3 regions of the Mesorhizobium sp. YR577 genome follow, and region 2 is predicted to be linked to each of the others. Evidence: riboswitches for the same ligand, from Rfam matches in the RefSeq annotation. Region 2 holds a riboswitch; each other region holds the start of a gene.
The links. A riboswitch is a leader RNA that binds a small molecule or an ion and turns the genes downstream of it on or off. The one in region 2 is predicted to bind cobalamin.
Positions count from the first base shown of each region.

Region 1: linked by a shared signal. The riboswitch ahead of BM413_RS16440 (DUF1636 family protein) and the one ahead of BM413_RS30155 (ribonucleoside-diphosphate reductase subunit alpha) in region 2 are both predicted to bind cobalamin.
Region 3: linked by a shared signal. The riboswitch ahead of BM413_RS20430 (aromatic ring-hydroxylating oxygenase subunit alpha) and the one ahead of BM413_RS30155 (ribonucleoside-diphosphate reductase subunit alpha) in region 2 are both predicted to bind cobalamin.

Region 1 is NZ_FPBI01000010.1:182,954-189,695, reverse strand. Features, by position in the region: gene BM413_RS16470 (NADH-quinone oxidoreductase subunit E) at 1-161, opposite strand, end outside; gene BM413_RS16465 (NADH-quinone oxidoreductase subunit D) at 162-1,352, opposite strand; gene BM413_RS16460 (NADH-quinone oxidoreductase subunit C) at 1,353-1,955, opposite strand; gene BM413_RS16455 (NuoB/complex I 20 kDa subunit family protein) at 1,962-2,543, opposite strand; gene BM413_RS16450 (NADH-quinone oxidoreductase subunit A) at 2,534-2,899, opposite strand; gene BM413_RS16445 (winged helix-turn-helix domain-containing protein) at 3,246-4,445, shown strand; cobalamin riboswitch at 4,475-4,681, shown strand; gene BM413_RS16440 (DUF1636 family protein) at 4,719-5,144, shown strand; gene cobW (cobalamin biosynthesis protein CobW) at 5,141-6,178, shown strand; gene cobN (cobaltochelatase subunit CobN) at 6,195-6,742, shown strand, end outside.
Region 2 is NZ_FPBI01000037.1:35,835-42,576, reverse strand. Features, by position in the region: gene BM413_RS30175 (YVTN family beta-propeller repeat protein) at 1-792, opposite strand, end outside; gene BM413_RS30170 (hypothetical protein) at 793-1,044, opposite strand; gene BM413_RS30165 (histidine kinase) at 1,496-3,007, shown strand; gene BM413_RS30160 (response regulator transcription factor) at 3,004-3,669, shown strand; cobalamin riboswitch at 3,773-3,983, shown strand; partial or broken gene BM413_RS30155 (ribonucleoside-diphosphate reductase subunit alpha) at 4,157-6,742, shown strand, end outside.
Region 3 is NZ_FPBI01000014.1:63,340-70,081, forward strand. Features, by position in the region: gene metH (methionine synthase) at 203-4,000, shown strand; cobalamin riboswitch at 4,076-4,284, shown strand; gene BM413_RS20430 (aromatic ring-hydroxylating oxygenase subunit alpha) at 4,408-5,655, shown strand; gene BM413_RS20435 (FAD-binding oxidoreductase) at 5,755-6,742, shown strand, end outside.

The sequences.
Region 1 (6,742 bases), on a different contig from region 2:
CCTTCCTGCTCCTGCGCAAGCATCAGCAGCGGAATAACGGCCGACTGTTCGCGGCCCTTGGGGTACTTCTTGATCCAGTTCTTCGCCTGCGCGGCAAGAGCGCGATTGAACGCGAATGACGCGGGCTGGACTGAAGCTTCTGCGAGACGGCGAACGGACATTTAGCGATCGACCTCACCAAACACGATGTCGAGGGAGCCGAGAACGGCGGTGACGTCGGCCAGCATGTGGCCGCGGCAGAGGAAATCCATCGCCTGGAGATGCGCGAAACCGGGCGCACGCAGCTTGCAGCGATAGGGCTTGTTGGTGCCGTCTGAGACGAGATAGACGCCGAACTCGCCCTTGGGCGCTTCGACGGCCGCATAAACCTCGCCGGCCGGCACGTGGTAGCCTTCGGTGTAGAGCTTGAAGTGATGGATCAGCGCTTCCATCGACCGCTTCATGGCGTCGCGCTTGGGCGGAACCACCTTGCCGTCGAGATTGGAGACCGGTCCGGCGCCTTCCTTGCCGAGCAGAAGATCGACGCACTGGCGCATGATCTTGGCCGACTGGCGCATTTCTTCCATGCGCAGCAGATAGCGGTCGTAGCAATCGCCGTTCTTGCCGATCGGAATGTCGAATTCCAGTTCGGAATAGCATTCGTATGGCTGCGACTTGCGCAGGTCCCAGGCAGCGCCCGAACCGCGCACCATGACGCCCGAAAAACCCCAGGCCCAGGCGTCTTCCAGCGAAACCACGCCGATATCGACGTTGCGCTGCTTGAAGATGCGGTTGCCGGTAAGCAGGTCGTCGAGGTTCTTCACCGTCTGCAGGAACGGGTCGATCCACTTGCCAATGTCCTCGACCAGCTTCTGCGGCAGGTCCTGATGGACGCCGCCCGGACGGAAATAGGCCGCATGCATGCGCGCGCCGCAGGCACGCTCATAAAACACCATGAGCTTTTCGCGTTCCTCGAAACCCCAGAGCGGCGGCGTCAGCGCGCCGACGTCCATCGCTTGCGTGGTGATGTTGAGCAGGTGGTTGAGGATGCGGCCGATCTCGGAATAGAGCACGCGAATGAGCTGGCCGCGCTTGGGCACTTCGATGCCGAGCAGGCGCTCGACCGCCAGCGCAAAAGCATGCTCCTGGTTCATCGGCGCGACATAGTCGAGCCGGTCGAAATAAGGGATCGCCTGCAGATAGGTCTTGTGCTCGATCAGCTTCTCGGTGCCACGATGCAGCAGGCCGATATGCGGATCGACGCGGTCGACGACTTCACCGTCGAGTTCCAGCACGAGGCGCAAAACGCCGTGCGCGGCCGGATGCTGCGGGCCAAAGTTGATGTTGAAATTGCGAACGGAGGTTTCAGCCATTTACTGCTTCGCCTTTTCATCGCCCGGCAGGACGTAGTCCGTCCCTTCCCATGGCGACAGGAAGTCAAAATTGCGAAATTCCTGTTTAAGCTCGACAGGCTCGTAGACGACCCGCTTGGCTTCGTCGTCGTAGCGAACCTCGACGAACCCCGTCAGCGGAAAATCCTTGCGCAGCGGATGGCCTTCGAAGCCATAATCGGTCAGCAGGCGGCGCAGATCCGGGTGGCCGGAAAACAGGATGCCGTAGAGATCGTAGGCTTCGCGCTCGAACCAGTCCGCGCCGGGATAGACGCCCGTCAGCGAAGGAACCGGCGTATCCTCGTCGGTCATCACCTTGAGGCGGATGCGCAGGTTCTGGCGCGGCGACAGAAGATGATAGACGACGTCGAAACGCTTCAGACGCGCCGGGTAATCGGCACCGCAAACGTCGATCATCGAGATGAACTGGCACTGCACGTCGTTGCGCAGGAAGCTGGCGACGCTGACGATATCGCCGGCTTCGAGAGAAAGCGTCAACTCGCCATAAGCGATGACAGCTTCACCGATCTTTCCGTCCAGCTTTTCGGCCAGATAGGCCGCAAGGTCCTTGAGGGCTTCACTCATCGAAAATCACCGTTCGATCGTGCCGGTGCGGCGAATCTTCTTCTGGAGGAGAAGAATGCCGTAGAGCAGCGCTTCCGCGGTCGGCGGGCAGCCGGGTACATAGATGTCCACCGGCACCACGCGGTCGCAACCGCGCACGACCGAATAGGAATAGTGGTAATAGCCGCCGCCATTGGCGCAGGAGCCCATGGAAATGACGTAACGCGGCTCGGGCATCTGGTCGTAGACCTTGCGCAGCGCGGGAGCCATCTTGTTGGTCAGCGTGCCGGCAACGATCATCACGTCCGACTGGCGCGGAGAAGCGCGCGGCGCGATGCCGAAGCGCTCGGCGTCGTAGCGCGGCATGGAGATGTGCATCATCTCGACGGCGCAGCAGGCGAGACCGAAGGTCATCCACATCAGCGAGCCGGTGCGCGCCCAGGTGATCAGCGCCTCCGACGAGGTGACGATGAAGCCCTTGTCGGAAAGCTCGTTGTTGATGTCCATCACGAACGGATCATCGGCGCCGATCGGCTTGCCGGTGTTCGGATCGAGAATGCCCTTGGGCTTGGCAGCGACCATTGTGGGAGACATGTCGTTCAATCCCATTCCAGCGCTCCTTTTTTCCATTCGTAGATGAAGCCGATGGTGAGCACCGCCAGGAAGACCATCATCGACCAGAAGCCGAGCATGCCGATCTTGCCGAAGGAAACCGCCCACGGAAACAGGAAGGCCACTTCAAGGTCGAAGATGATGAAGAGAATGGAAACCAGATAAAAGCGGATGTCGAACTTCATGCGCGCATCGTCGAACGAATTGAAGCCGCACTCATAGGCCGACAGCTTTTCCGGATCCGGATTTCGGTAGGCCACGAGGAAGGGCGCTGCGATCAGCGCCAGCCCGACCACGAGGGCCACGCCGATGAAAATGACGATGGGAAGATATGAACTTAAGAGCGCGCTCATGCTCCGACTTTCCGTTGGTGGCCGATCGGCCTGAATTATAGCATTGAGTCGAACCGCCAGACCGCGACAGATTGCCTACGAAGGCCGCGGCGAGAAACTATGCTGCAACGCGGCGAGGGTTAGCGCAGGCAATCGGGGGACGCAAGTCAAACCTTGGCGAAAGCATGGCTACGCCAATCGCTTTTCCGCGATTTGCGTTGCACAAGGCGCATTTGATTTCCTTACCTTTTTACTCCACTTTTTATCCTGACACAATTCCCGTCGCAGGCCTGCTAGGCTGAACTCCACATTTCGATTCCAGTTGACGCAAAGACACCCGCCTCATGCATATCCGGACGGCCGAAGAATGAAGGAAACGATCCCGCTTGCCATGGCGCGACGCATCGCGCTCGCCGCCCAGGGTTTTGCCGATCCACGACCGACAGGGACCATCGACCGGCGACATCTCAACAAGGTGCTTTCGCGCATAGGCTTGCTGCAGATCGATTCCGTCAGTGCGGTGGTGCGGGCGCATTACATGCCGCTGTTCTCGCGGCTTGGCCCCTACCCGCGCGCGTTACTCGACAACGCTGCCACATCACGAAAACGTGCGCTCTTTGAATACTGGGCGCATGAGGCATCATTCCTTCCGGTCGAAACCTATCCGCTGATGCGCTGGCGCATGGAGCGCGCAGGCCGCCACGAGGAAATGTACACCGGGCTGGCGAAATGGGCGCGGGAGAATGAAGGCCTGATCGATGAGATTTATCAGGAAGTCCGCAACCGAGGCCCGATCGCGGCTTCCGACATCGATGGCGCCAAGGGCTCGGGCGGCTGGTGGGGCTGGAGCGACGAGAAACACGCTTTCGAATGGCTGTTCTGGGCCGGGCGGATCACAACATCTTCGCGCCGTGGCTTCGAGCGTCTTTATGACCTGCCCGAGCGCGTCCTGCCCGCCTCCATATATAATGCGCCCATTCCGTCGGCTCCCGACGCGCATCGCGACTTGCTGCGCATTTCGGCTCGCGCGCTCGGCATCGCCACCTACAGCGACCTGCGCGACTATTTCCGCCTTTCGCCCGCCGACATGAAGGGCCGCATCGAGGAGCTCGTCGAATCGGGCGAGCTTCTGCCCATCAGGGTCAAAGGCTGGACCCATCAGGCCTGGCTTCATGCCGGTGCCCGCATCCCCCGCAAGGTCGAGGCCCGCGCCCTCCTCGCCCCCTTCGACCCGCTGGTCTGGGAACGCGCCCGCACGGAGCGCCTGTTCAATTTCCGCTACCGCATCGAGATCTACACGCCCGCCGAAAAGCGGCAGTATGGCTATTATGTCCTGCCCTTCCTGCTCGGCGACGCGATTGTGGCGCGCATCGATGTGAAGGCGGACCGACCGGGCCGTGTCCTGCGCGTGCTCGCTGCCTATGCCGAACCGGGCGCGCCGGACCACACTGCCGCAGCTCTCATCGAAGAACTGCGCCTGATGATGTCCTGGCTCGAACTCGATCGCATCGAGATATCGCCCGCCGGAGACCTCGCCCCGGCGTTGGCCGACATAATCGCGTCGTAACCACGCGTTGACAGCGCAAGGCACCACCGCCTAAATTCGCCCGCGACGGTCCCCTCTCCGCAAAGGGAGGGGCTAAGAGGGAATGCGGTGCCGGGCGAACATGCCCAAGTCCGCAGCTGTCCCCGCAACTGTAAGCGGATAGCCGAAGGCCGACAGCCACTGGGATTTTTCCCGGGAAGGCGGCATGAAGCGACGACCCGCGAGCCAGGAGACCTGCCGTCAGACGAAAAATCCGACCGCCTGGCGGGTGTCCCGGGCAAGGAGCATGATTCTGTGAAAGCCGACGGCAATCCTATCCAACTGGTCGAGGACGCCCATGATTTGGGTGCGCCCGGCGTAACGATTCTCGTCTGCTCCTCCTGTCGCGACGAAACCGGCTCGGATGCCCGGCCCCGCGCCGGCGAGCATCTAGCCCAAGGTGCGATTCGCGCCGCAGCGCCCGAGAACATCGCCGTCAGGCAGGTCGAATGCCTCGGCAACTGCAAGCGTCGTCTGAGCGCTGCCCTGCTGCGCGACGGCTCGTGGAGCTACGTCTTCGGCGACCTCACGACCGAAAGCGGACCCGACCTGATCACCGGCGCAAAGCTTTTCGCGACCTCGACCGACGGCATCCTGCCGTGGCGCGGCCGCCCCGACAGCCTCAAGCGCGGCCTCGTCGCGCGCATCCCTCCCCTCGATCTCCTGAAGGACAATTCATGACCGCTTCCGCCGCCCGCGTTCCCTGCACCGTCGTCACCGGCTTTCTCGGCGCCGGAAAGACTACGCTGATCCGCCACATCCTCGAAAACGCCAATGGCCGCCGGCTGGCCCTGATCGTCAACGAATTCGGCGATATCGGCATCGATGGCGAAATCCTCAAAGGCTGCGGCGTGGATGCCTGCCCGGAGGAAAACATCGTCGAACTGGCCAATGGCTGCCTGTGCTGCACCGTCGCCGACGATTTCGTGCCGGCGCTGGACCAGATCCTGGCGCTGGAGCCAAAGGTTGATCACATCATCATCGAGACCTCCGGCCTGGCGCTGCCCAAGCCGCTGGTGCAGGCCTTCCAATGGCCGAGCGTGAAGAGCCGCGTGACCGTCGATGGCGTCGTCGCCGTGGTGGACGGCCCGGCACTGGCCGCTGGCAAGGTCGCATCCGACCTCGATGCTCTGCAGGCGCAGCGCCAGGAAGACGATTCGCTCGATCATGACGATCCGGTCGAGGAAGTGTTCGAGGATCAGGTAGCCTGCGCCGATCTTATTATTCTGTCGAAGAGCGATCTGCTCGACGCCGCCGGCAGCGCCCGCGCCAACGCGATCATCAGCGAGCATCTGTCGCGTGCCGTGAAAATTGTCCCGACCGCGCAGGGCAAGGTCGATCCCTCGGTGCTGCTCGGCCTCGGTTTGGCCGTCGAGGACGACATCGAGAACCGCAAGACCCATCATGACGACGAACTCGACCACGAGCACGACGATTTTGACTCCTTCATCATCGAGCTTCCGGCGATCTCCGATCCCGACGCGCTGGCCAAGCGCGTGGCGACAGCTGCCGAACAAGAAAACGTGCTGCGCGTGAAGGGCTTTGTCGATGTCGGCGGCAAGCCGATGCGGCTTCTGGTCCAGGCCGTCGGCCCACGCGTCAACCACTATTACGACCGCGCCTGGACGGCTGCCGACGACCGCCGCTCGCGTCTCGTCGTCATCGGCCTGAAGGGGCTGAATCGCGCCGCGATCGAGCGCATACTGGTTAGCTGACCAACAGCGTGCCGCCATGCACATACTGACCACGACATCCGCCTCGCTCGACGATCTGGTCGAGCCGGTCGATCTGCGGCAAGCGCCGGCGGATATTGTGGCGCTGTCCTTCACCGACAGCGATCTGGCCGGGCTGGCTGCAGCATGGAAACAGGAAGCCGAAACGCTGCCCTCGATGCGATTGGCCGCCCTTCGCGACCTGCGCCACCCGATGTCGGTCGATCTGTGGATCGATCACACCGCCAGCCGGGCCAAGGTCATTCTGGTGCGCATCCTCGGCGGCTATGATTGGTGGCGCTATGGTTGCGACCGGCTCGCCGCAATGTGCCGCGAGAAGAATATCCATCTGGCGCTGCTTCCCGGCGAAAGCCACGACGAAGACCTCCGGCTGATCGAATGCTCGACCCTGCCGCGCGATCAACTCGACGGGCTGCTCGCCTATTTCCGTGAGGGCGGACCTGAGAATATGCGCGGGCTGGTGCGGCGGCTGGCGGGGCTGGCCGGCGGAGAAGGCGCACAAACAGCGCCGGTTACGGTGCCGAAGGCGGGGTTTTACGATCCCGG
Region 2 (6,742 bases):
GACCTCGTAGGTCTCGGCATTGACCACCGCCACCCGATTGGCCGGCCCGAGCGCGACATAGGCCTTCTTGCCGTCGGCGGTGATGCGGATGCCGACCGGCTGGATAGACTCTGCACGCAGGCCGGGGATTTCGAAGGTGATCTTGTGCGTCACCTCTCGGCTTGCGTTGTCGATAATCGAAACTGTGCCGCCGATCTCGGCGCTGACCCAGACCTCGGAGCCATCCGGCTTGAACTCGGCAAAGCGCGGGCGCGAATCGACCAGCACATTGTTGACGATCTCATGGCTCTCGGTGTCGATGAAATGGGCCATGTTTGTCGTTTCCGACGTGTTGACCATGACCTTGCCGTCGGGGCTGACGCCCATGCCCTCTGGCTCGACGCCGACCGGCACTTCGGCCAGCACCTTCTTGGTGGCGACATCGATGACGGTGACGAGGTTGTCGTCCTCATTGGCGACGTAGAGTTTCTTGCCGTCGGGAGACAAAACGAACAGTTCCGGATCGGGACCGGACGGCAGCGTGTCGACGATCTCCAGCGTTGCCGTATCGATGACCTCGATGGTGTCGTCGTCGCTGGCGCAGAGATAGACGAATTTGCCGTCATGGGAGATGGTGATGCCGCGCGGGCGCTGGCCGACATTGACGGTCTTGACCACTTCCATCGTCGTGGAATCGACGACGCTCATCGTGTTGTCCTTCTCGTTGGAGACATAGACCATGTAGGCCCAGGCCGGCGAGGCCACGCAACCTGCAGCCAAGGTCGCGGCCAGCAATGCCAATCGTCTTCCCATTCAAAACTCCTCCCGACTGATTGTTTGAAGATCAGAATGCCGTGATCCTGCGTGGTATCGACCGGTCGACAGCAGTTTCTGTGCTGAAATGTCGGCAAGCAGATAATGATTGCCCCTGGCGACGGTGTCGTTGAACAGAGCAACGGCATCCACATCCGGCTCGGCCTTGGATTGCTGCGCCGCCGCGCTGCCGAGAGAAATGCAGAACAGCGCGCTTAAGGACGCGAGGATATCAGGCACGAAGTCTTTCATGAGACATGTATCACTCTTCGCGCTGCGGCAAAAAATGACCGAACTCAACGCGCTAAGGAGGTGCCCAATTTGTCAATTCCGCACTTGCCGGGTGTCCGGAATTTGACGGTTAGGGGCCGCCTTCCGGACACCGCGCACAAGATCAAAGTGCGTCGCCTGCTTCCAAGCACTCTCACGTTACGGAGACCAGCCTGTGCTGGCTATGGCAGTTGTTCTCGATTTGATTGCCAAAAGTGCCCGAGACGGTTTCCTGTCTTGCACGTATGCTGCGGTTGGAATCCGGCCATGTCCGGGAAGGAAGAGTGAGGGAAATCGGGGATCGCCTGTAATCGCCTTGCTGGAGGAAAGCCACCTGTGCAAGGTTTGATGCAGTTCGACGGCCAGAACGAACCCGCGTTACGCGCCAATTCTGGGAAGTTTGGAGAATTCCGATCGAATGATAGGGTAAGCGATGGCCGACAGCACTTTTGAGCAGGCAGCGGATCGGATAACCCACGGTGGCGTAACGGACGGGTGGTCATACCGCCCGTGGCAGAGGCTATCGATCCGCTGGCAGATACTTTCAGCCATCATTCTCGTAAGTCTCGTAGCAGCGATCACCGCTGCCATTCTCATCGTTTACAACGCCAAGCGGGCAACCGAGGTTGAGGTGGCAGCGGCCCTGGAACTCGCGGAACGTCTGGTGCGCGAGGTTCTCGAACATCCGCAAGGCGCAGACTCAGAGGTCTTGCAGCTTGCGGATATTCCGTTGCGGATAGGCAATCTGCGTCACGTGCGAATACTTGTAACCAATGCCGACGGCGGCCGGGCCGCACTTCTGCCGATGGCAGCCAGCAACGCAGTCGTCGGCGATCAAGTCGCCGTGCCGCGGTGGTTTACGTCGATTGTCCGCGTCGAGGACGTTCGCCGCGAGATGCAGGTCGTTTCCGGCGGCCGTCACATCGGCTCGGTTATCATTGTCGGGCACGCATCGGACGAGATCGGCGAAGTCTGGCAGGACACCCGGTCTCTCGGTCTTGTAGCGCTCGTACTCGGCCTGATCGTGTTGGGGATACTCTACCTTGCGCTTGGGCGCGTGCTTCACCCACTGACAAATCTGGCGAATGGCCTGCGTGAACTCGAGAAGGGGCAGTTTCGACATCGCCTCTCGCGCCCAAACGTGCAGGAACTGGCTGATATTACCGATCGTTTCAACGCGCTCGCCAATCGGCTCGGTGCCGCGAAGGTCGACAATGAGCACCTGAATCATCAGCTGGTTACGGTCCAGGACGATGAGCGCCGGCAGGTCGCCACCGAGCTCCACGACGAACTGGGCCCTTGCCTGTTCGGCATCAAAGCCAACGTCGCTTCCCTGGAACGCCTCGCAGGAAGCCTGCCGGACAATGTGGCGGGGCAGGTGAGGGAACGTACGGCGACGATCGATGAGATTGCCGACAAGATTCAGACCATGAACCGCAGCCTTCTCAACAAGCTCCGCCCTATGGCACTCAATCATCTTCCGCTTGCCGAAGTGATTGCCGGTTTGCTGGCCGAGTTCCAACGGCATGGACCGACGCCGAAGATCTCCCTTGCCGTCGGCCGCCTTGCCGACAGATATGATGATCCGGTCAACATCACGATCCACCGATGCATTCAAGAGGGAATCACCAATGTCCTTCGGCATGCTGAAGCACGGAGCATAGACGTCGCATTGGGCGAGCAGCCGGCCACCAGTCAAGAGAGCGAGCATCCGGGGCATCGCACTGTGCTGCAACTTTCGATCAAGGATGATGGGCGCGGCTTTGCGCCGGGAACGGCCCGTGGTCTCGGGTTGACCGGTATGGAAGAGCGCGTGCGTGCACTTGTCGGAAATTTTTCGATCACGAACCAACCCGGTGCTGGAACCCGTCTCGAAATTTCCATCCCGCTCAATCAGCAGCAATCCACACGCGGCCAGAACGGTACTCGGGTAGGACAGCCATGACGCAGGTTCTCATCATCGATGATCATCCGATTGTGTTGCAGGGATGCCGGCGCATTCTGCAGGATGCGGGAGTTCACGAGATGTTGGAGGCCGACAGTGTCGTTGCCGGCTACCGCCTTTACCGACGCAAGCACCCGGATGTCGTCGTCATTGACCTCGCCCTGCAGGGCGGCGGGCTTGGCGGCCTCGATCTGATCAGACGCATGCGACTTCACGACACCCGCACGCCAATTCTTGTCTTCAGCATGCATAGCGACCCCGTCATCGTGAGCCGTGCACTAAAGGCTGGCGCTACCGGATATGTATTGAAGGATGCCGGTCCTCGCGACTTTCTTGAAGCATTTGAGTCAGTGCGCGCCAGAAAACCCTATCTTGGTCATCAAATGGCTCTGCAGGTGGCGCTCATCGGAACGCCGGGGCGCAGCCGCGGCTTGCTCGCAGAGGCAACGCCACGAGAGTTGCAGACGCTTGCCCTGCTGGCAGAAGGCAAGCCTTACGCGGAAATCGCCGATGATCTCGGCGTCAGCTATAAAACGGTTGTGAATATGAGTTCACAGCTCAAAATCAAGCTCGGCGCTCGCAATCTTCCCGAGTTGATTCGTATGGCTGTTCAATACGTCTCTTCGTCTTCCGACCGTCCGGTGGCCAGCTCTCTGCGATAACTGGCCAATCCATTCCAATGCATGTGTTCCGGCCATAGGTGATCGTGTCGAATTTATCCGTGCTATCCGAATACAAGCTGTTGACGTCTACTGTGTCGTTGGCACAGTATGTAGATATCGTGGTTCTTTCGAGTCTGTTCGGGCTTGAGAGCTAAGAGGGAAGCCGGTGCGCGATATCGCAATGCCGGCGCTGCCCCCGCAACTGTAAGCAGTGAGCTTAAGTCGAGTAACGCCACTGGCGCCAAGGCGCTGGGAAGGCCGACGGAAGCGACGACCTGCGAGCCACGAGACCTGCCGCGATAGATTTTGAACGTCCACGGGCGGGGTGTCCCGGTGGTGCGCTTGCTTCGTGCGGCTTGCGTCGCACGGTCTATCGGAATGCGTCCGCAGTTATCCCCGTCTTGCAACACTACGGGGATTTAAGATGCCGGCGACTTCGACAGTTCAGACCAACGGGACCGACAGGGTTCCATCCACTTTCACCGAGATGGGAGATCGGCAGACCGAGCCCGGTTATCGCGTCATTCGCCGCAACGGCGCGGTGACGCCGTTCGACGCCTCCAAGATCACCGTTGCGCTGACCAAGGCGTTTCTCGCCGTCGAAGGTTCGGTCGCGGCAGGCTCGCGGCGCGTCCACGATGTCGTGGAAGAACTGGCGTCGCACGTCGTGTATGCGCTGACGCGGCGCGCCGATGCTGGCCGCACCTTTCATATCGAGGAAATTCAGGATCAGGTCGAACTGGCGCTGATGCGAAGCGAGCACCACAGGATAGCGCGCGCCTATGTACTCTATCGCGAGGAGCGGGCGCGTGAGCGGGCGCTTGCGAAGGCAGCTACGACCGAGATTGCCGCACCTTCGCTGAAGGTGAGGGCCGATGACGGCAGCCTTGTTCCGTTCGACAAGGCGCGGCTTGCCCGCATCGTCGAGGAAGCCTGTGAAGGGCTGGATGCGGTTTCGTCCGATCTGATCCTCGGCGAGACGGGGCGCAATCTCTATGATGGCATCACGCTGGACGAGCTTTCGCTTGCGCCGATCCTGGCCGCGCGCACGCTGTCGAGACCGAACCGAATTATGCGCTGGTCAGCGCGCGTCTGCTGCTCGACCGGTTGCGGCGTGAGGCGCTGACCTTCGTCACGGGTCGGACCGAGCAGGCGACGCAAAGCCAGATGGGTGAACGCTACGCTTCCTATTTCCCGGAGTACATTGCGACCGGCATCAAGGCTGAGCTGATCGATCCGGAACTCGGCCGCTTCGATCTCGCTCGTCTTGGTTCTGCACTGAAGCCCGAACGCGACCTGCAATTCCAGTATCTTGGCCTCCAGACGCTCTATGACCGCTATTTCCTGCACACCAAAGGCAAGCGGTTCGAACTGCCGCAGGCTTTCTTCATGCGCGTCGCGATGGGATTGGCCTCACGCGAGATCGACCGCGAGGCCCGCGCGATCGAATTCTACAACCTTCTGTCGTCCTTCGATTTCATGGCCTCGACGCCGACGCTGTTCAACTCCGGCACGCTGCGGCCGCAGCTTTCCTCCTGCTTCCTGACCACCGTTGCGGACGATCTCGACGGCATTTTCAAGGCGGTGAAGGACAATGCGCTGCTGGCCAAATATTGCGGCGGTCTCGGCAATGACTGGGCCCCGGTGCGCGGGCTCGGCGCGCATATCAAGGGCACCAATGGTGAAAGCCAGGGCGTGGTGCCGTTCCTCAAGGTGGTGAACGACACGGCGATTGCCGTCAACCAGGGCGGCAAGCGCAAGGGTGCGGTCTGCGCCTATCTCGAGACGTGCATGTCGACATCGAGGAGTTTTTGGACCTGCGCAAGAACACCGGCGACGACCGCCGCCGCACGCATGACATGAACACCGCCAACTGGGTGCCGGACCTGTTCATGCAGCGCGTTGAGACTGATGGCGAGTGGACGCTGTTTTCGCCCGACGAGACGCCGGATCTGCACGATTTCTACGGCTCGGCTTTCAAGACGGCCTATGAGGTTTATGAAGCGAAGGCTGCTGCCGGCGGCATCAAGGTATTCAGAAAGGTCCGCGCGCTCGATCTCTGGCGCAAGATGCTGACCATGCTGTTCGAGACCGGGCATCCATGGATCACGTTCAAGGACCCTTGCAATATCCGCTCGCCGCCGGGCCATATCGGCGTCGTGCATTCGTCCAATCTCTGCACAGAGATCACACTCAATACGCCGAAGGACGAGGTCGCGGTCTGCAATCTCGGCTCCGTCAATCTGATCAATCATCTGACTGTGAGTGGCCTCGACCTCGACCGGTTGGCGCGCACGGTAAAGACCGTCATGCGCATGCTCGACAATGTCATCGACATCAATTTCTACACGATCCCCGAGGCGCGCCGTTCGAACCTGCAGCATCGGCCCGTCGGGCTTGGGCTGATGGGCTTTCACGATGCGCTGCAGGCGCTGAAGATCGCCTACGCTTCCGACGAGGCCGTGGCATTCGCCGATATCAGCATGGAAGCGGTCAGCTACAACGCGATCTCGGCGTCCTGCGATCTTGCCGCCGAGCGCGGTCGCTATCCGAGTTTTGCCGGTTCGCTGTGGTCGAAGGGCGTTCTGCCGATCGATTCCATCGACCTTCTGGCGCAGGCGCGTGGTGGCAAGGTCGATATGGACCCGTTCACTGACGCTCGACTGGGAGAGCCTGCGCAAGCGCGTGAAGAAAAACGGCATGCGCAATTCCAACACTATGGCGATCGCGCCGACGGCGACGATCTCCAACATCTGCGGCGTGTCGCAGTCGATCGTGCCGGCCTACCAGAACCTGTTCGTCAAATCGAACATGTCCGGCGATTTTACCGTGGTGAATGCAGCACTTATGCATGACCTGAAGGCGAGGGGGCTGTGGGACGAGGTGATGGTTTCCGATCTCAAATATTTCGACGGCTCGGTCGGGCAGATCGACCAGGCGCAGTCGCTCAACCTCTACATTGCCAATCCCAGCGGCAAGAAGCTCGACGCGCTCTACCGTTGGCCTGGAACAAGGGGTTGAAGACTACCTACTACCTGCGTTCGCGCTCGGCCTTGCATGTCGAGAAATCGAC
Region 3 (6,742 bases), on a different contig from region 2:
CAATGCCGCTTTGACCTTCGAAACTGCAGCCATAATAGGTCTCTGGCCTGCGAATTCGCGCCTGTGCGATTGCGCGACGCGAGTGCGGGCTTTGCGATCCGTCGGAAGAATGCAGCCAGTGGTAAAATCAGCATGGTATGATATGTTGACATAAAGATGTCGTTATGTGACATGCGCAGACATGTCGCTTAAGGTGCAAAATATGTCGCAGTCAAATAACACCCTCGATGCACTGTTCGGTGCCGTTTCAGCACCGCGCGACGGCGCGGAGATACGTGCTGCACTGGAAAAGGCGGCGCGCGAGCGCATCCTCATCCTCGATGGCGCGATGGGCACGCAGATCCAGGGGCTCGGCTTCGACGAGGACCATTTTCGCGGCGAGCGCTTCGGCGGCTGCGCCTGCCACCAGCAGGGCAACAACGACCTTCTGATCCTGTCGCAGCCGGCAGCGATCGAGGAAATCCACTACAAATATGCCATCGCCGGCGCCGACATCATCGAGACCAACACCTTCTCCTCGACCTCCATTGCCCAGGCCGACTACGGCATGGAGGACATGGTCTACGATCTCAACCGTGATGGAGCGCGTCTCGTGCGCCGCGCGGCGATCCGCGCCGAACAGGAAGACGGCAAGCGCCGCTTCGTCGCCGGCGCGCTCGGGCCGACCAACCGCACCGCCTCGATTTCGCCGGACGTCAACAATCCTGGCTACCGCGCCGTAACCTTCGACGATCTGCGCATCGCCTATGCCGAGCAGCTGCGCGGCCTGATCGACGGCGGCGCCGATTTGATCCTGATCGAGACCATCTTCGACACGCTGAACGCCAAGGCTGCGATCTTCGCCTGCAGCGAGGTCTTTGCCGAGAAGGGCATCGATCTGCCGATCATGATTTCGGGCACCATCACCGACCTTTCCGGCCGCACTTTGTCGGGCCAGACGCCGACGGCCTTCTGGCATTCGGTTCGCCACGCCAGCCCGTTCACCATCGGGCTCAACTGCGCGCTCGGCGCCAACGCCATGCGCGCGCATCTGTCCGAAATTTCGGATGTCGCCGACACTTTCGTCTGCGCCTATCCCAATGCCGGCCTGCCCAACGAATTCGGCCAGTATGACGAGAGCCCGGAATTCATGGCCGCGCAGATCGAGGATTTTGCGCGCGAAGGCCTGGTCAACATCGTCGGCGGTTGCTGCGGCTCGACGCCCGAGCATATCCGCGCCATCGCCGAAGTCGTGAAGAAATATCCACCGCGCGCACTGCCCGAGATCGAGCCGAAGATGCGGCTGTCGGGCCTCGAGCCTTTCGTGCTCACCGACGAAATCCCCTTCGTCAATGTCGGCGAGCGCACCAACGTCACCGGCTCGGCCAAGTTCCGCAAGCTCGTTACGGCAGGAGATTACGCCGCAGCCCTCGATGTCGCGCGCGATCAGGTCGTCAATGGCGCGCAGATCATCGACATCAACATGGATGAAGGCCTGATCGATTCGCAAAAGGCGATGGTCGAGTATCTCAACCTCATCGCCGCCGAACCCGATATCGCCCGCGTGCCGGTGATGATCGATAGTTCCAAATGGGATGTGATCGAGGCCGGGCTGAAATGCGTGCAGGGCAAGCCGCTGGTCAATTCCATCTCGATGAAGGAAGGCGAGGAGGCTTTCCTGCATCACGCGAAGCTTTGCCGGGCCTATGGCGCGGCGGTCGTCGTCATGGCGTTCGACGAGCAGGGCCAGGCCGACACGCAAGCCAGAAAAGTCGAGATCTGCACCCGCGCCTACAAGCTGCTCACCGAGCAGGCCGGCTTCCCGCCGGAAGACATCATCTTCGACCCCAACATCTTCGCGGTCGCCACCGGCATCGAGGAGCACAACAATTACGGCGTCGATTTCATCGAAGCGACTCGTGAAATCATCGACACGCTGCCGCATGTCCATATCTCCGGCGGCGTCTCGAACCTGTCCTTCTCCTTCCGCGGCAACGAGCCGGTGCGCGAGGCCATGCACGCCGTGTTCCTCTATCACGCCATCCAGGCGGGCATGGATATGGGCATCGTCAATGCCGGCCAGCTCGGCGTCTACGAATCGATCGACCCGGAACTGCGCGAAGCCTGCGAGGACGTCGTCCTCAACCGCCGCGAGGATGGCACCGAACGCCTGCTGGAGCTTGCCGAGCGCTACAAGGGCACGGCCGGCAAGGAGGCCAAGGAGCGCGATCTCGCCTGGCGCGAATGGCCGGTCGAGCAGCGTATCAGCCACGCACTGGTCAACGGCATCACCGAATTCATCGACGCCGACACCGACGAAGCGCGGCTGAAGGCCGAGCGGCCGTTGCACGTCATCGAAGGCCCGCTGATGGCCGGCATGAATGTCGTTGGCGATCTGTTCGGCGCAGGAAAGATGTTCCTGCCGCAGGTGGTGAAATCGGCCCGCGTCATGAAGCAGGCGGTTGCCGGCCTCCTGCCGCATATGGAAGCCGAGAAGATCGCCAATGCCAAGAACGGCATTGCCTCCAGTGGCCGCGAGAGCGCCGGAAAAATCCTGATGGCGACGGTGAAGGGCGATGTCCACGACATTGGCAAGAACATCGTCGGCGTCGTGCTTGCCTGCAACAATTACGAGATCATCGATCTCGGCGTCATGGTGCCGGCAACCAAGATCCTGCAGACAGCGAAAGAGCAGAATGTCGACATCATCGGCCTGTCCGGCCTGATCACGCCCTCGCTCGACGAGATGGTGCATGTCGCTGCCGAGATGGAGCGCGAGGGCTTCAGCGTCCCGCTGCTCATCGGCGGGGCGACGACCAGCCGCGTGCACACTGCGGTGAAAATCCACCCGCGCTATGAGCGCGGCCAGACCGTCTATGTCACCGACGCCAGCCGTGCCGTTGGCGTGGTTTCCAGCCTGCTGTCGGCCGACGCCAAGCCCGGCTATGTCGATAATGTCCGTGCCGAGTACAAGAAGGTGGCGGACGCCCATGCCCGCTCCGAGGCTGACAAGCAGCGCCTGCCGCTGGCCAAGGCGCGCGCCAATGCGCACCGGATCGACTGGACGAACTACCAGCCACCAAAGCCGTCCTTCCTCGGCACGCGCACCTTCGAGAACTGGGACCTCGCCGAACTCGCCCGCTATATCGACTGGACGCCCTTCTTCCAGACATGGGAGCTGAAGGGCCGCTATCCGAAGATTCTGGAAGATGAGGCACAGGGCCCGGCCGCGCGCCAGCTGTTCGAGGATGCGCAGGCGATGTTGAAGCAGATCATCGCCGAAAAATGGTTCGCGCCAAAGGGCGTCATCGGCTTCTGGCCGGCCAATGCCGTCGGCGACGACGTTCGGCTCTACACCGACGAGGGTAGGGCGCAGGAACTCGCAACCTTCTTCACGCTGCGCCAGCAGCTTGCCAAGCGCGACGGCCGCCCGAACGTCGCACTGTCCGATTTCGTAGCCCCTGCAGACAGCGGCAAGCCCGATTATGTCGGCGGCTTCGTGGTCACGGCAGGCATCGAGGAAGTGGCGATCGCCGAGCGCTTCGAGCGCGCCAACGACGACTATTCCTCCATCCTCGTCAAGGCACTGGCCGACCGCTTCGCCGAAGCCTTCGCCGAACGCATGCATGAAAAGGTTCGCAAGGAATTCTGGGGTTACGCGCCGAATGAGGCCCTCGCGCCGGACGAGTTGATCGGCGAGCCCTATCAGGGCATCCGTCCCGCGCCCGGCTATCCGGCGCAGCCAGACCATACCGAGAAGGTGACGCTGTTCAGGCTGCTCGATGCCGAGAAAAAGGCTGGTGTCAGCCTGACCGAAAGCATGGCGATGTGGCCCGGCTCGTCCGTCTCGGGCATGTACCTCTCGCACCCTGAAAGCTATTATTTCGGCGTCGCCAAGGTCGAGCGCGATCAGGTCGAGGACTACGCCGCCCGCAAGGACATGGCGGTGATCGAGGTCGAACGCTGGCTCGGTCCGATCCTCAATTACGTGCCGGCGCCCCGTGCCGAGGCGGCGGAATAGCGGGGGATTTTTCCGCTGTCGCCTTTGCGCTTGGGCCATGTCGCTTTCGTATCGCCGTGCGCGCCGATTCGGTGATTATATCGGGACACTTGAGGTGCTGGTGCGCTTGATCGCGGACCGGAGAATTGGGAAGCCGGTTTGATGCCGGCGCTGCCCCCGCAACGGTGGTGGAGAATGTCACGGCGGGAGACCACTGAGCCGCAAATGGCTTGGGAAGGTGTCCGTGACGGGTCCTGCAGGACCGCTCCAGAGCCCGGAAACCAGCCTTGAGTGTTGTAAATTCGACTGATCGCGGTGGGCGATCAAGCGGCGGATTTTTGCGCGGACAGGCTCCAGCGGGCGTTGCCGTGCAATCTTTCTCCCCTGACATCACCACCAGTTCAGTCCTTGGATAGCGAGGACAGGACATGGATGCGCGCAATGAGATGCTGCGGCAGTTACGCAACCGCCGCGAGGGCTTCAGCCTCGAGCAGGCTTTCTACATCGATCCGGACTATTTCAAGCTGGATCTCGACCTGATCTGGTATCGCGACTGGCTATTCCTCGGCCATGATTGCGAACTGCCGAAGCCCGGCAGCTATATCACCGCGCAGATCGGCGACTATCCCGTGCTGGTCGTGCGCGACCAGAAGGGCGACATCCGCGCCTTCCACAATTCCTGCCGCCATCGCGGCTCGCGCGTCTGCACCGCCGAAAAGGGCACCACGGCCAAGCTCGTCTGCCCCTATCACCAGTGGACCTATGAGCTCGACGGCCGCCTGCTGTTTGCGCGCCAGATGGCCGAAGGCTTCGACAAGAACCAGTTCGGCCTCAAGCCTGTCGCCTGCGAAAGCGTCGGCGGCTACATCTTCATCTGCCTCGCCAAGGAGCCGGCGGATTTCGCGCCGATGCGCGCGATGGTCGAGCCCTATCTCCTGCCGCATCGCCTGCGCGAAGCAAAAGTCGCTTTCGAAAGTACCATCATCGAGAAGGGCAACTGGAAGCTGGTCTGGGAAAACAACCGCGAGTGCTATCACTGCGCGGCGAACCATCCCGAACTTTGTAAGACCTTCCCGGAAGCTCCGACAGTCACCGGCGTCAACGGTGCCGAAAGCGACCCGGAAATGCTTGCTCATTGGGCGAAGTGCGAGGCTGTCGGCCTGCCGAGCAAGTTCCGCATTGATGCCGGTGGCCAATACCGCGCCACGCGTGCGCCGCTGCTGCGCGACGCCGTCAGCTACACCATGTCCGGCAAGCGCGCGGTGAAGAAGAACCTGTCGGATACAGTAACAGCCGACAAGATCGGCGCGCTGCTGCTCTATCACTATCCGACGACGTGGAACCACGTGCTCGGCGACCATGCCGTAACCTTCCGCGTGCTGCCGATCTCGGCCACCGAAACGGCAGTCACCACCAAATGGCTGGTCCACAAGGATGCGGTCGAAGGCGTCGACTACGATCTTGCCGAACTCACCCATGTCTGGACCGAGACCAACGACCAGGACCGCCGGATCGTCGAGGAAAATGCCTTCGGCATCAAGTCGCCGGCCTACGAGCCCGGACCTTACTCGGAAGAGCATGAGGGCGGCGTGATGCAGTTCGTCGAATGGTACTGCAACTTCATCGAACCGCGCCTGACCGAGGGCGAAAAGCCGGCGCTGCGCAGCGTGGCCTAAAACCATGAGCCCGAACCGTAGGACCGCGTTAGCGAAAAGTGGCTGCCGGTTTTCGGACAAGCTCATGGTCAATCAAACGGAACTAAGCGGATGAACGCGATGACGGAACTTTCCCTTTATCGGCATCTGGACGAGATGGTGCCGTGGAACGACCGGCTGCAGGTGCTGGAATGCATCGGCGTGATCGACGAGGCGTCGGAGGTGAAGACCTTCATCTTCCGCTCGGACAACCAGACCTGGTTCCGCTACCAGCCGGGGCAGTTCGTCACGCTGGAACTGCCGCTGGAAGACGGCCCGCTGATGCGCACCTACACGCTGTCGTCCAGCCCGTCGCGGCCGTTCTCCATCGCGGTCACGGTCAAGGCGCAGGCCGGCAGCGTCGGCACACGCTGGATGTTCGACAATCTGGTGCCCGGCGTCCACATCAAGGCCTACGGCCCGGCCGGCGATTTCTCCCATCACAACCATCCGTCGGCCAAATACCTGTTCGTCTCCGCCGGTTCCGGCGTCACGCCGATGATGTCGATGCTGCGCTGGCTGAACGATTGCGCGCCATGGACCGACATCGCCTTCGTCAACTGCGCGCGCCGCCCGGAAGAGATCATCTTCCGCAAGGAGCTCGAATTGCTCGGCAGCCGCATGCCCGGCCTGTCGCTCGGCTTCCTCATCGAGGAGCGCTCGAACCGCGAGGTCTGGAGCGGTCACATGGGCCGCATCGACGCCGTGCGCCTGCCGCTGCTCGCCCCCGATTTCCGCGACCGCGAAGTCTTCTGCTGCGGTCCAGACCCGTTCATGCGCGCGGTGCGCCAGATGCTCGAGGCTGCCGGCTTCGACATGGCGCATTATCATCAGGAAAGCTTTGGCGCGCCTCCGGTCGAAGTCGTTCCGGCGCCGTTCTCCGACGCCTCCACGCCCGCGCCCGATAGCGCGCCTGTCGAGCAGATCACCCCGATCCGCTTTGCGCTGTCGGATATCGATGCCGACTGCGTCTCCGGCCAGACCGTGCTGCAGACGGCCCGCGCTTCCGGCGTGCGCATATCAGCCGCATGCGAGTTCGGCCTGTGCGGCACCTGCAAGATCAAGAAGG